2 linked regions of the Nordella sp. HKS 07 genome follow. The protein of the gene in region 2 binds, or shares a complex with, the protein of the main gene of each other region. Links are inferred from orthologs where the notes say so. Each region holds a gene or a part of one and is shown on either strand. Other genes may lie near its edges. The genes, in order: tig and rpsG.

Evidence for each region.
Region 1: the proteins of rpsG (region 2) and tig are in contact, whole or in part, in a crystal structure (PDB 3GTY), measured with the Thermotoga maritima proteins. The link is inferred for Nordella sp. HKS 07 from one-to-one orthologs. Residues at the interface, in WP_004081843.1 of Thermotoga maritima: Lys34, Lys52, Lys55, Glu59, Arg62, Gln63, Glu66, Asn67, Lys69, Val71, Arg95, Ala109, Lys110, Lys111, Gly112, Arg113, Pro114, Glu117, Glu121, Ile124, Ala125, Tyr127, Asn128, Asn129, Thr130, Gly131, Lys135, Asp139, Arg142, Met143; in WP_004081061.1 of Thermotoga maritima: Glu122, Val124, Val129, Leu130, Tyr133, Glu188, Gly259, Ile262, Tyr263, Glu266, Ser270, Glu273, Gln274, Glu277, Arg308, Gln311, Ile312, Ser315, Tyr316, Glu325, Arg329, Arg336, Leu363, Phe366, Trp367, Arg373, Leu377, Arg381, Leu384, Glu387.

The regions. Positions count from the first base shown.
Region 1 is NZ_CP049258.1:5,469,694-5,473,064, reverse strand. The notes cover bases 513-3,371. They hold tig (trigger factor), read right to left. Parts: upstream 2,815-3,371; coding sequence 1,210-2,814; downstream 513-1,209. Other genes in these bases: G5V57_RS25685 (NAD(P)H-hydrate dehydratase), read right to left, coding at 3,014-3,371; G5V57_RS25700 (histidine phosphatase family protein), read left to right, coding at 513-1,030. In the rest of the region: G5V57_RS25705 (exopolysaccharide biosynthesis protein), read left to right, coding at 1-437; more of G5V57_RS25700, read left to right, coding at 434-512. UniProt on the Bacillus subtilis protein: Involved in protein export. Acts as a chaperone by maintaining the newly synthesized protein in an open conformation. Functions as a peptidyl-prolyl cis-trans isomerase.
Region 2 is NZ_CP049258.1:6,242,146-6,251,972, forward strand. The notes cover bases 1,468-4,424. They hold rpsG (30S ribosomal protein S7), read right to left. Parts: upstream 3,203-4,424; coding sequence 2,732-3,202; downstream 1,468-2,731. Other genes in these bases: fusA (elongation factor G), read right to left, coding at 1,468-2,713; rpsL (30S ribosomal protein S12), read right to left, coding at 3,217-3,588; G5V57_RS29545 (VOC family protein), read left to right, coding at 4,142-4,424. Outside these bases: tuf (elongation factor Tu), read right to left, coding at 1-609; more of fusA, read right to left, coding at 641-1,467; more of G5V57_RS29545, read left to right, coding at 4,425-4,537; G5V57_RS29550 (aspartate aminotransferase family protein), read left to right, coding at 4,776-6,080; G5V57_RS29555 (sulfite exporter TauE/SafE family protein), read left to right, coding at 6,211-6,954; G5V57_RS29560 (AraC family transcriptional regulator), read left to right, coding at 6,971-7,681; G5V57_RS29565 (HAD family hydrolase), read left to right, coding at 7,918-8,643.

The sequences.
Region 1 (3,371 bases), 770 kb from region 2 along the record:
TTTTCGGCGTGCCGCTCGTCTTCATAACCGCCCAGCTCATGATCAAGCAGAACAAGGTCTGGCTGCCGCAGAAGCTGATGAGGATGAAAGTCGGCGGCGGCCGCCTGCCCTCCCTGCTCGAGCGGCTGGTGCCCTATGTGATCAAGGTCGAGAGGTTCCTCAAGCCGCGCGGCACGCTCCTCACCTCCACATTCGGCGAAAGGCTGGCGGGCCTCGCCGGCCTCTTCTGCGCGACCGTTCTGCTGCTGCCGATCCCCGGCGCCAACATGGCGCCGGCGCTCGCTCTGTGCTGCTTTGCGCTCGGCCTCATCGAGCAGGACGACCTCGCCATGTCCGGCGGCTGGTTCTTCACTATCGCCACTGCCGTGATCCTGATCCTGCTCTATCTCTTCGGCACCGCCATCTTCGCCTTCCTCAGCAACTGGATCAGTCCGTGACCCGCGACACGGCTAGAGCTTATTACATCACACATCCACAGGTCCGCATCGATGCCGATGTCCCTGTGCCGGACTGGGCCCTGTCGGAGCTTGGTCGCGAGCGGGCGCGAAGGATGCTCCGTCAGCCTTGGGCCGGATCGGTCAGACGGATCGTCTCCTCGGGCGAAAGGAAGGCCATCGAGACGGCGGAAATCCTAGGCGCCCATATCGGCGTCGCGCCGGAGATCCGTGAAAGAATGCACGAGAACGACAGATCGGCGACGGGGTTCCTGCCGCCGGCCGAATTCGAGGCCGTCGCGGATCAGTTCTTCGCTCATCCAGAAACGAGCATTCGCGGCTGGGAGCGGGCGATCGACGCGCAAACGCGCATTCGCGGCGAGGTCGATATGGTTCTTGCCGGCCATAGCGAGGGTGACATCGCCTTTGTGGGCCATGGCGGCGTCGGTACGCTCCTGCTTCTGTCGCTAGGCGGTCGCCCCATCAGCCGCGCCGCCGACCAGCCCGCCGGCGGCGGAAATTTCTTCGCCTTCACCGTTGCGGGCAGACAGCTGCTCCATGGCTGGCGGCCGATCGACGGACCGGTCACCCGTTAGCGCGGGATGCGAAAAAGTGGGTACCGGTTTTTCGCAAGAATCCCGCGCTCAAATATTGGAATCGATCACGTTTATGAGTTTGGATTGACTCAATCCAAACTCATCGTGATCTAGCCTGGCCAGCAAAAAAGGCGGCCAACCGGCCGCCTTTCTCAATCCCAGATCCGTTCAGCGGGAAATCACTCCGCCTTCTTGGCCTTCTTGACCGGAGCCTTCTTCTTGGCCGGGGCCTTCTTGGCCTCAGGGGTTGCCTCATGAGCATGAGCATGATCGTGATCGTGGGCATGAGCATGATCGTGATCGTGGGCATGATCGTGATCGTGGGCATGATCGTGATCGTGGGCATGATCGTGATCATGGTGATGATGATCATGGCCGTGATCGTGATGGTCGTGATCATGATGATCATGGTCGTGATGGTCATGATCGTGATCATGCTCATCCTCGTCCTGCACCAGGGCCTGCAGCTCCTCGCGGGTCACCTTCTTTTCCGACACGGTGGCCTTCGACACGATATGGTCGACGACCTTCTGCTCGAAGATGGGCCCACGCAGCTCGAGCAGCGCATTGGCGTTCTTGCGGTAATAGTCGAACACCTTGCGCTCCTGGCCAGGGAACTGGCGGGCACGGTCGAGGAGCGCGCGCTGCAGTTCCTCGTCGGTGACGTTGACGCCTTCCTTCTCGCCCAGCGTGCCGAGAACGAGGCCGAGGCGCACGCGGCGCTCGGCGATGGCGCGGTATTCCTTGCGCGCCTCTTCCTCTGTGGTGTTTTCATCGGCGAAGCTCTTGCCCGAACGCTGCATCTCATTGCTGAGCGCGTTCCAGATGCCGTTGAATTCGGCTTCGACGAGCCGCTCAGGCAGCTCGAAGCTGTAAGTCTTGTCGAGGGCGTCGAGCACGTCGCGCTTCAGCTTCAGACGGGTCATCTGGCCGAATTCCTGGCCCATGCGCTCGCGCACTGTGTCCTTCAGCTTGTCGAGGCTTTCGAGGCCGAGCTTCTTGGCGAACTCGTCGTCGACCACCGCTTCCTTCGGAGCCTCGACGCTCGCAACCTTGACGTCGAACTCGGCCGGCTTGCCGGCGAGCTTGGCCACGCCATAGGATTCCGGGAAGGTCACCTTGACGACGAGCTCATCGCCGGCCTTGGCGCCGGTCAACTGGTCCTCGAAGCCGGGGATGAACTGGCCGGAGCCGATTTCCAGCGGGACGTTCTCCGCGGTGCCGCCTTCGAAGGCGGTGCCGTCGATCTTGCCGACGAAGGACATGGTGACCCGGTCGCCCTTCTCGGCCTTGCCGTCCTTGGCCTGCCAGTCCTTGTACTGGGCGGCGATGCGGCCGAGTGCTTCGTCGATATGCGTGTCGGTCACGTCGATCACATGGCGATCGAGGGTGAGCCCCGTCGTGTCCTGGAGCTCGAAGCTCGGAATCACTTCGAGCGACATGGTGTAGGAGAGATCGCTCTTGCCGTCGAAGATGCGATCCACTTCCGCCTGGTCCTCGGGCAGCTTCACTTCCGGCTGATAGGCCGGCTTCAGATTATGCTGCTCGAGCACCTTCTTGCTGGCATCGTCGACCTGCTTCTGGACGACCTCGGCCATGACCGATTTGCCGTAAACGCGCTTCAAATGCGGCACCGGGACCTTGCCAGGGCGGAAGCCCTTGATATTGGCCTTGCCGGCGAGTTCGTTCAGCCGCTTATTGAGTTCGGTGTCGAGTTCCGAGGCGGCGACGACGACCTTGTATTCGCGCTTCAGACCGGAGCTCAGCGTTTCGGTAACCTGCATGTCCCTGCTCAATCCTTATAGGGTTCTGTCTCTTCTTCGCGGCAACTCTGCGAAACCGGGTTGCTTCGGGCGCGTGAGCCTTGGTGCGGGCGGAGGGACTTGAACCCCCACGGGTTGCCCCACAGGAACCTAAATCCTGCGTGTCTGCCAATTTCACCACGCCCGCGCCGAGGCTCGGGCCCGTTGCGATGGGCGGGGTCTATAGCAGAGGGTTTTGGGGGATTCCACTAGAAATGAGGTCAGGTAAATCCTCCGCAATGAGGCCAGGGGCGGCAAATTTCCGGGCGGCCTCCCCATGCAGCCACATGGCCGCCGCCGCCGCCCCGAACGCCTCCATACCTTGCGCCAGGAGCCCGGTCACGAGCCCCGCCAGAACGTCGCCCGAACCCGCTGTGGCGAGGCTCGGCGGGGCGTTGCTGTTGATGACCGCCAGGCCTTCCGCATTTGCCGCGACACTGTCCGGGCCTTTCAGCAGGACGACCGCGCCGGAGCGCTTCGCGGCCGCGATCGCGCGCTCATACTTGGAATCAGAATCTGCGATCAGATCATTGAAAAGG
Region 2 (9,827 bases):
CGGAATGTAGCTGTCGACAGCTTCCATCAGCTTCAGGACCGCATCATGGCCAAGCTCCGGGCTCTTGCCTTCGAGCGCCATCAGAGCCGAACCCTTGACGATCGGAATCTCATCGCCCGGGAACTGATACGAATTGAGCAGATCGCGGATCTCCATCTCGACCAGTTCCAGAAGCTCCGGATCGTCGACCATGTCCACTTTGTTCATGAACACGACCAGCGCCGGAACGCCGACCTGACGGGCCAGCAGAATATGCTCGCGCGTCTGCGGCATCGGGCCGTCGGCGGCCGACACGACCAGAATCGCACCGTCCATCTGGGCGGCACCGGTGATCATGTTCTTCACATAGTCGGCGTGGCCCGGGCAGTCGACATGGGCATAGTGCCGGTTCTTCGTCTGATATTCGACGTGAGCCGTCGAGATCGTGATACCGCGAGCCTTCTCTTCCGGCGCCTTGTCGATCTGGTCATACGCAGTGAAGGTCGCCCCACCGGTCTCAGCCAAAACCTTCGTGATCGCCGCTGTCAAAGACGTCTTGCCATGATCGACATGGCCAATCGTCCCAATATTGCAGTGCGGCTTGTCTCGGTTGAATTTCTCTTTGCCCATCGGACTACTCCGTCTTTGGTCTTAAACTTAATTACGCGAATTTCTTCTGGACTTCCTGAGCAACTGCCGTCGGCACCTGCTCATAGTGGTCGAATTGCATCGTGTAGCTGGCGCGGCCCTGGCTCATCGAGCGCAGGCTGTTCACGTAGCCGAACATGTTAGCGAGCGGGACCATCGCGTTGACGATCTGCGCGTTACCGCGGTTGCCGGTGCCCATGATCTGTCCGCGGCGGGAGTTGAGATCACCGATCACGCCGCCGAGATAATCCTCAGGGGTGGTGACTTCGACTTTCATGATCGGCTCGAGCAGGACCGATCCGGCTTTCTGCAGGCCTTCCCGCATCGCGGTACGCGCCGCGATTTCAAAGGCGATCGCCGAGGAGTCGACTTCGTGGTAGGCGCCGTCGGTGAGCGCGACCTTCACGTCGAGCACCGGGAACCCGGCAACCACGCCCGAAGACATGACCGAATTGATACCCTTTTCGACGCCGGGGATGAATTCCTTCGGCACCGAACCGCCGACGACCTTGGACTCGAACTCGTAGCCGGCGCCCTTTTCATTCGGCTCGATCTCGAGAATGACGCGAGCGAACTGACCAGTACCGCCGGTCTGCTTCTTATGGGTATAATCAACTTCCGCCGCGCGGGTGATCGTTTCGCGATAAGCAACCTGCGGCGCGCCGACAGTCACTTCGACCTTGTGGGTACGCTTCAGGATGTCGACCTTTATGTCGAGATGAAGCTCACCCATGCCCTTGATGATCGTCTGCCCGGACTCGCTATCGGTCGAAACGCGGAAGGACGGATCTTCGGCCGCAAGCTTGTACAGCGCGATCGCCATCTTTTCCTGATCAGCCTTGGTCTTGGGCTCGATCGACATGTCGATGACAGGATCCGGGAAATCCATCTTTTCGAGGATCACCGGCTTCGCGGGATCGCACAGCGTATCGCCGGTGCGCGTATCCTTGAGGCCGACCAGAGCGACGATGTCGCCGGCATAGGCTTCCGAGATTTCCTCGCGCATATTGGCATGCATGAGAACCATGCGGCCGACGCGCTCGGTCTTCTCGCGGGTCGAATTGAGAAGCGAAGTGCCCTTCGACAGGGAGCCCGAATAGAGACGGCAAAAGGTCAAGATACCGTACTGATCGTCCATCAGCTTGAAAGCTAGGAGTGACAGCGGCTCCGAGTCCGAGGACTTGCGGACGGTCTCTTCGCCGGTCTTGACGTCGATGCCCTTGATCGACGGGCGGTCGAGCGGCGACGGCAGATAATCGACAACCGCGTCGAGCAACGGCTGAACGCCCTTGTTCTTGAACGAGGAGCCGCACAGCACCGGGAAGAAAGCGCCGGTGACGACCGCCTTGCGCAGCAGCTTCTTGATGGTCTCGTTGGAGAGCTCTTTGCCGTTGAGGAAGTCCTCGGTCGCCTGCTCGTCGAGTTCGGCGCAGGCTTCGATCATCTCGGCACGGGCGGCTTCAGCGGCGTCCTTGAGGTCGTCCGGAATTTCCGCGTCGTTGAACTTGGCGCCGAGGGATTCCTCCTCCCAGATCACCGCCTTCATGCGGACGAGATCGATGATGCCCTTGAAATTGGATTCCGAGCCAACCGGCAGTTGGATCGGAACCGGCTTGGCGCCAAGACGCTCCCTGATATCCTTGATGCACTGCTCGAAGGACGCACCGGTCTTGTCCATCTTGTTGCAGAACACGATGCGCGGCACGTTGTACTTGTCGCCCTGGCGCCACACGGTCTCGGTCTGGGGTTCGACGCCCTGGTTCGAATCGAGCACGCAGACGGCGCCGTCGAGGACGCGCAGCGAACGCTCGACTTCGATGGTGAAGTCCACGTGGCCGGGCGTATCGATGATGTTGAGACGCTTGCCGTTCCAGTAGGTGGTCGTGGCGGCCGAGGTGATGGTGATGCCGCGCTCCTGCTCCTGCTCCATGAAGTCCATGGTAGCGGCGCCGTCATGGACTTCGCCGATCTTGTGGCTCTTGCCGGAGTAGTAAAGGATACGCTCGGACGTCGTCGTCTTTCCGGCATCGATGTGGGCCATGATGCCGAAATTGCGATAGTCTTCGATGGCGTGCGTGCGGGGCATGATCTCAGTTCCTCAGGGCTACCAGCGATAATGCGAGAAGGCGCGGTTCGCTTCAGCCATGCGATGGGTGTCTTCGCGTTTCTTGACGGCGGTGCCGCGGTTGTTGGCGGCATCCATGAGCTCGCCCGACAGGCGGTCGACCATGGTGTTCTCGTTGCGGGCGCGGGCGGCGATGATGATCCAGCGGATCGCCAGGGCCTGACGGCGCTCGGTGCGGACTTCGACCGGCACCTGGTAGGTGGCGCCGCCGACGCGCCGCGAGCGGACTTCGATCGCGGGGCTGACATTGTCGAGCGCCTGATGGAAGACGCCGAGCGGATCCTGCTTGGTCTTGCCGTGAATCTTGTCGAAGGCGCCATAGACGATCGACTCGGCGACCGACTTCTTACCTTCGTACATGAGGTTGTTCATGAACTTGGACACGATGAGATCGCCGAACTTCGGATCCGGATTAATCTCTCTTTTATCAGCGCGGTGACGGCGCGACATGCTCTGACCTCCCCTTACTTAGGACGCTTGGCGCCGTACTTCGAACGGCGTTGCCGACGCTTCACGACACCCTGGGTGTCGAGCACGCCGCGAACGATATGATAGCGGACGCCCGGGAGGTCCTTCACGCGGCCGCCGCGGATCATGACCACCGAGTGTTCCTGCAGGTTGTGGCCTTCGCCAGGAATATAACTCGTGACTTCGAAACCGTTGGTGAGACGAACACGCGCCACCTTCCGCAGGGCCGAGTTCGGCTTCTTCGGCGTGGTGGTGTAGACGCGCGTGCAGACGCCGCGCTTCTGCGGGCATGCCTGCATCGCTGGCACCTTGCTCCGGTATGTCGGCGCGGAGCGCGGCTTGCGGATGAGCTGGTTGATCGTCGGCATAGGGCCTTGTCTCTACCTTCGCAAAACTGTTGTGAGCCCGAGCGATGGTTCACATCGCACATGACAAAGACGCTGGCGCACCTGGCTCACAAAGGTGCACAGCGCCTCAAAACCAGAGGACCACAGCCGGCAGGCCTTGTGGTCTTGACCTTGAATGTTCAAAATGTGTTTTCCGCCAGCGTTTAGGAGCGCGAAGCACCTACTGCCTGCCGCCTGAAAACGAGCGGAACATACTGAGACACCCCACCCCCGTCAACCCCGGAACGCAAGAAAGTTTCGCTATTATGCCGCAGCTTGCGGAACCGGCGGGGCTTGAAACCCGAATTGGGGTGACATTTCCCCTCAGAGACCGGAATTCCGGGCTCGTCTCCCCCGGAAATGACCGTCAGCCGCCGCCCGACCCGCCATCGGGGCCCCGATTCTATCCAGGATCGTCCCGGGATGGGAATCAGCCGGGGCGCGACATTGCCGCAATCGCGCCATAACCTCGCCCCTTCCCCCCGACATGATGGCTATGGACGGCAAATCCAGAGATTCGAGAGGGAGAATATCGATGATGCTGGCCCAGCCTGCCTGGTGGCATGAACTCAATACCTGGGAACCCGAAACCGCTTTAGCTTTCTATGGCCGCACCCTGGGGTGGAAATTCGATTCGACCTCCCTGCCCAATGGCGGGACCTACTGGATCGCCCGCAAGGACAACAAGGCCGTCGGCGCCATCTTCGAACTCACCTCTCCGCAGTATACCGACATCCCGTCCCACTGGATGACGTATCTGGCCGTGTCCGATATCGACAAGGCCGAACAGGATACGCTGCGCGAAGGTGGCGAGGTGATGCGTCCCTCCGCTCATATTCCGGGTGTCGGAAAGCTGGCGGTGGTGGCCGACTCGGCCGGTGCCCTGATCGGCCTCATCGAGCCCGAGCGCAATGTCGCCATGGCGAACTGAAGATTATATGACGTAACGGTAATTTTGGATGCGGGGCCATATGGCCCCGTTTCTCATTCCGAATTGGTTCTAGCATCGCGTTCCAAATCTGAAAGACTGGCCTAGATCACGATGAGTTTGGATCGAATCGATCCAAACTCATAAACGTGATCGATCTTTATATTTAGCGCGGGATTCTCGCGAAAAACCGGTACCCACTTTTTCGCATCTCGCGCTAGCAAGATTGCGCGAGGGGCTCATGGCGGAATTCGATACCGACTGGTCGACCGAGGCCATTATCGGGCGGCGAGACAAATATTACGCTGCCTCCCAGAGAGCGTTCGTCCCGTACAAGACTCCTCTGATCTTCTCGCGCGGCGAGCGCCAGTATCTATGGGACGAGACCGGCAAGAAATATCTCGATCTCCTCGGCATGAATGTCTGCATTTCGGTGGGCCACGCGCACCCGACGGTGACACGCGCCGTCGAAGAGCAGATCCGTCAGCTCCAGCATTGCACCACCATGTTCTACCACCCGGTACCGGCGCACTTTGCCGAGGAACTCGCCGCCCGCATGCCCAAGGGCCAGGACTGGGTGGTCCACTTCACCAATAGCGGCACCGAGGCGATCGACCTCGCCCTCATCATGGCCCAGAGCTTCAGCGGCAATATCGACATGCTGGCCCTGCGCAACGCCTATCATGGTGCCACGATCGGCGCCCAGTCGCTGACCGGCATCAGCGGCTTCCGCCATAACATCCCCCTGCTCGGCGGCATCCATCACATCGCCAATCCGGACCCTTATCGCGGGGTCTTCGAGGGCGATACCGACGCGTATCTGGCCGAGATCGACCGCACCATCCAGTTCGCGACGCCCGGCAAGCTCGCCGGTTTCATCGTCGAGCCGATCCAGGGCTATGGCGGCATCGTCGAATTGCCCAAAGGATACCTCAAGGCCGCGACCGGAAAGATTCGCGACGCCGGCGGGGTCCTGATCGTCGATGAGGTGCAGTCGGGCTTCGGCCGGACCGGCGACAATTTCTGGGCTTTCGAGCACCACGATGTGCTGCCGGAGATCGTCGTGATGGCGAAGGGAATCGGCAATGGCTTTCCGCTCGGCGCCGTGGTGGCGCGCCGCGACGTCGCCGAGGTGCTGGCCAAGAAGTTCTTCTTCAACACCTATGGCGCAAGCCCGATGGCCTGCGCCGCCGGGCGCGCCGTGCTCAAAGTGATCGACGAGGAGAAGCTTCAGGAGAACTCCAAGACCGTTGGCGCGGCGCTCAAGGCGGTCCTCGACCGCCTGCACCAGAAATACGAGATCATCGGCGAAGTGCGCGCCCACGGCCTGATGCTGGCTTTGGAGCTCGTCAGCGACCGCCGCAGCAAGACGCCGGCGACGAAGGAAACGGCGGACATCTTCGAGAAGACACGCGAAAACGGCATCGTGGTCAGCAAATCAGGCGCCAGCCGAAATATCTTGCGCATGGTGCCGCCGATGTGCATCAAGCTCGACGACGTAGCCTGGGTCGAGGAGGCGCTCGACCGCTGCTTTGCAGGCTATTGATTGATATCAACTGGATACATGCCCGCCCCGACGTGGGATCACGGTCACCTCGAACTGGCCCGACCTGACATGACAAACGTGATCGCACAATTCTATTCGGCTATTCGGCGCGTGATCGGACGGAAGACCGGTGCTGACTATTCCTGATCTCGCGCTCGGCTCGCTTTTCGTCTTCCTGGCCGCCATCGTTCGCGGCTATTCGGGCTTCGGCTTTTCGCTGCTGGTCATCACCTCGCTCTCGCTACTGATGCCGCCCCAGACCTTTATCCCGGCGGTCTTCATGCTCGAGATCGCCGCGAGCCTGCATATGCTCCCCGGCATCTGGAAGGACATTCATTGGCGCTCGCTGGCGCCCCTCATCGTTGGCTGCCTGGTGGGCACGCCACTCGGCGTCTGGCTTCTCACCAATGTCCCCGCCCCACCGATGCAGATCGCGCTCGCCGTCTTCGTTCTCATCATCACCGGCTTCATGTGGCGCGGCTTCACGCTGAAGAGCATGCCCGGCATGACAGCTTCGGCGGGCGTCGGCGTCGCCTCCGGTCTCTTCAACGGCGCCTTCGGCATTGGCGGGCCGCCGGTGATCCTGTTCTACTTCGCCTCGCCCGCCGGCAACATCGCGGGCCGCGCCTCGCTCATCGCCTTTTTCCTGATGACCGATCTCATCGGCCTCGCTTTCATGAGCCAAGAATCGCTTATCGGCTGGAATTCCCTCTATCTGGCGTTTATCTTCCTGCCTGCACTGTTCATCGGAATCTGGCTCGGGGCGAAGAGCTTCAAGGGCGCCGACCCCCGGGTCTTCCGCAAATGGGTGCTGGCGCTGCTCGCGTTTCTTGCCGTTCTATCCGGCCTCCAGGGCATCGCCGCCTATTGGTGAAGAGGAGAGCCCGCTTATGTCCGCCCAGATCGAGATCCGGCAGTATCGCGGCGGCGGCCGGCACGCCCACGACTTCGTCCAGATCCTGTTCCCGATGCGGGGCGCAATGCGGATCGACATCGAAGGCGAGCGCAATGTTGTGTCGAACCACCGGCTCGCCGTCATCCCGGAAGGCCACGAGCATGATTTCGTCCCCAGCCATGACTGCCGCCTGATGGTGCTCGATGTGGACCGCAGCGAGATCGCCGGCGACCTGCCGGCCTCGATCGTCACGCAGGTCGATCCATTCCTGTGGCGATTGTTCAACCTCATCGGCGACGAGATCGCCGCCGACCAGCACCGCGCCGCCGATGCGGCGCGTCTGGCCTTGACCGGACTTCAGCTGGTCAAGCCCGTTCCTACAGCGGCGCCGCGCGTCGACGAGCGCATCCTCGCGGCGCTCGCACGCAGCGACGAGAGTGTTGCCGGCCTGGCGCGCCGGACCGGCCTCGGTCAGAGCCAGTTCCACGCTCTCTTCCGCGCGACGACCGGGCAGTCGCCGAAACAATTCAGGCTGCGCCGACTGCTCGACCGCGCCGTAGACCGGCTGACCGGCACCCCGGATCCCATCTCCGAGATCGCCTATGATCTCGGCTATCAGAATGTCTCGTCCTTCAACCGGCTGTTCAAGCAGCGCTTCGGAGTGACGCCATCGGAATTCCGCGCCGCCGGGCGCAGGAACGGCTAAGCCCGCCGGAGCTTCGGCTCATCACAACACGTATGTCTTTAGCTAGTGTCCCGAATCCGAAGTTCGCCACAGCTAGCGGGACCTTCCGAGCGAACTTCGGATTCGGAAGGACACTAGAAAACTTAATGATTCTAGTGTGCTTTTGAACGCGAAGTTCCTGTCGGTGCAAGCCGCCTGATATCAGGAACTTTGCGTCCAGCACACTAGCCTCTTCAGCATTTGCGGAGGACCGAAAGATGAAACTGACGGACTACAAGGCCCTGACCTTCGATTGCTATGGCACGCTGATCGATTGGGAGACCGGCATCTGGAATGCGCTGCAACCGCTCATCTCGGCTGGACAGCTGACGATCGCCCGCGAGGAGGCGCTCAACCTGTTCGGCCGCCTCGAAACCGACCAGGAACTCGAGACCCCGTCGCTGCGCTACTCCACCCTGCTCGCCACCGTCCATGCGCGCCTCGCCAGGGCCTGGAGCACCGCGGTCCATTCCGATCTGCACGAGCGTTTCGGCGCCTCCGTGCCGGACTGGCCCGCCTTCCCGGACTCGGCCGAGGCGCTCAGCTATCTTAAGCGTCACTACAAGCTCATTATCCTGTCGAACACCGACCGCGTGAGCTTTGCCGCCAGCAACCGCAAGCTCGCCGTCGCGTTCGATGCAGTCTACACCGCCGAGGATATCGGCTCCTACAAGCCCGACGCCCGCAACTTCGCCTTCCTGCTAAAGCATCTCGACGCCGAGCTCGGCATCGGCAAGGCCGACATCCTGCACACCGCGCAGAGCCTGCATCACGACCATGTGCCGGCCGAGAAAGCCGGCCTCGCGCGCGCCTGGATCGACCGGCGCTTCGGCCAAGCGGGCGGCGGCGCAACGTTGCTCCCCAAGAACCCGCCCAAGGTCGATTTCCATTTCAAGAGCCTGGCCGAGCTCGCCGAGGCGCATCGCCGGCAGATCGGCGCATAGGCTTTTTCTCATGCGCGCAAGCAAAAGGCCCGGCGGATCGCTCCACCGGGCCTTTTTTAATTTTGGTCCGCTGCCGTTTACTCGGCGGCGGGCAGAACTTCGGCGCCCTTGGCCTGCTCCTCGAGGATGAGGGTGTCGCGCCGGTCGGCGACCGTCTTGAAGCGCGAGAGCATGCCACCCGTGCCGGCCGGGATGAGCCTGCCGACGATGACGTTCTCCTTGAGGCCTTCGAGCGTGTCGATCTTGCCGACGACCGAGGCTTCGGTGAGCACCCTTGTCGTCTCCTGGAAGGATGCCGCCGAGATGAAGGAGCGGGTCTGCAACGACGCCTTGGTGATGCCGAGCAGCACCGGCACCCCGGAAGCGGGCTGACGGCCATCGGCGATCAGCTTGTCGTTGATGTCGTCAAGTTCGACTTGATCGATCTGTTCGCCGACCAGCAGCGTCGATTCACCGGTATTGGTGATCTCGACCTTCTGCAGCATCTGGCGGACGATCACTTCGATGTGCTTGTCGTTGATGCTCACGCCCTGCAGCCGGTAGACTTCCTGGATTTCGTTGACGAGGTAGGAAGCGAGTTCCTCCACGCCTTTGATCGCCAGGATGTCATGCGGCGCCGGGTTGCCGTCGAGAATGTACTCGCCCTTTTCGATGAAGTCGCCTTCCTGCACGGGCAAGTGCTTGCCTTTCGGAATGAGATACTCGACCGGTTCGATCGTATCGTCCTGCGGGACGATGCGGATACGCCGCTTGTTCTTGTAGTCGCGCCCGAATTCGACGCGGCCCGAGATCTCGGCGATGATCGCATGGTCCTTGGGCTTGCGCGCTTCGAAGAGTTCGGCCACGCGCGGCAGACCACCCGTGATGTCGCGGGTCTTGGCGCTTTCGAGCGGAATACGCGCCAGCACGTCGCCGGCCTTCATCTTGGCACCCGGATCGACCGAGAGAATGGCGTCGACCGAAAGCAGATAGCGAGCCTCGCCGCCACGGGCGAGCTTCGCCACCTGGCCGTCGGCACCCTTGACAACGATGGCGGGCTTCAGCGACGAGCCGCGCTGATTGCTGCGCCAATCGATGATCACGCGATTGGTGATGCCGGTCGCCTCGTCGGCGATTTCGTTCACCGAAACGCCCTCGACGACGTCCTCGAACTCGACCGTGCCGTCGGCCTCGGTCATGATCGG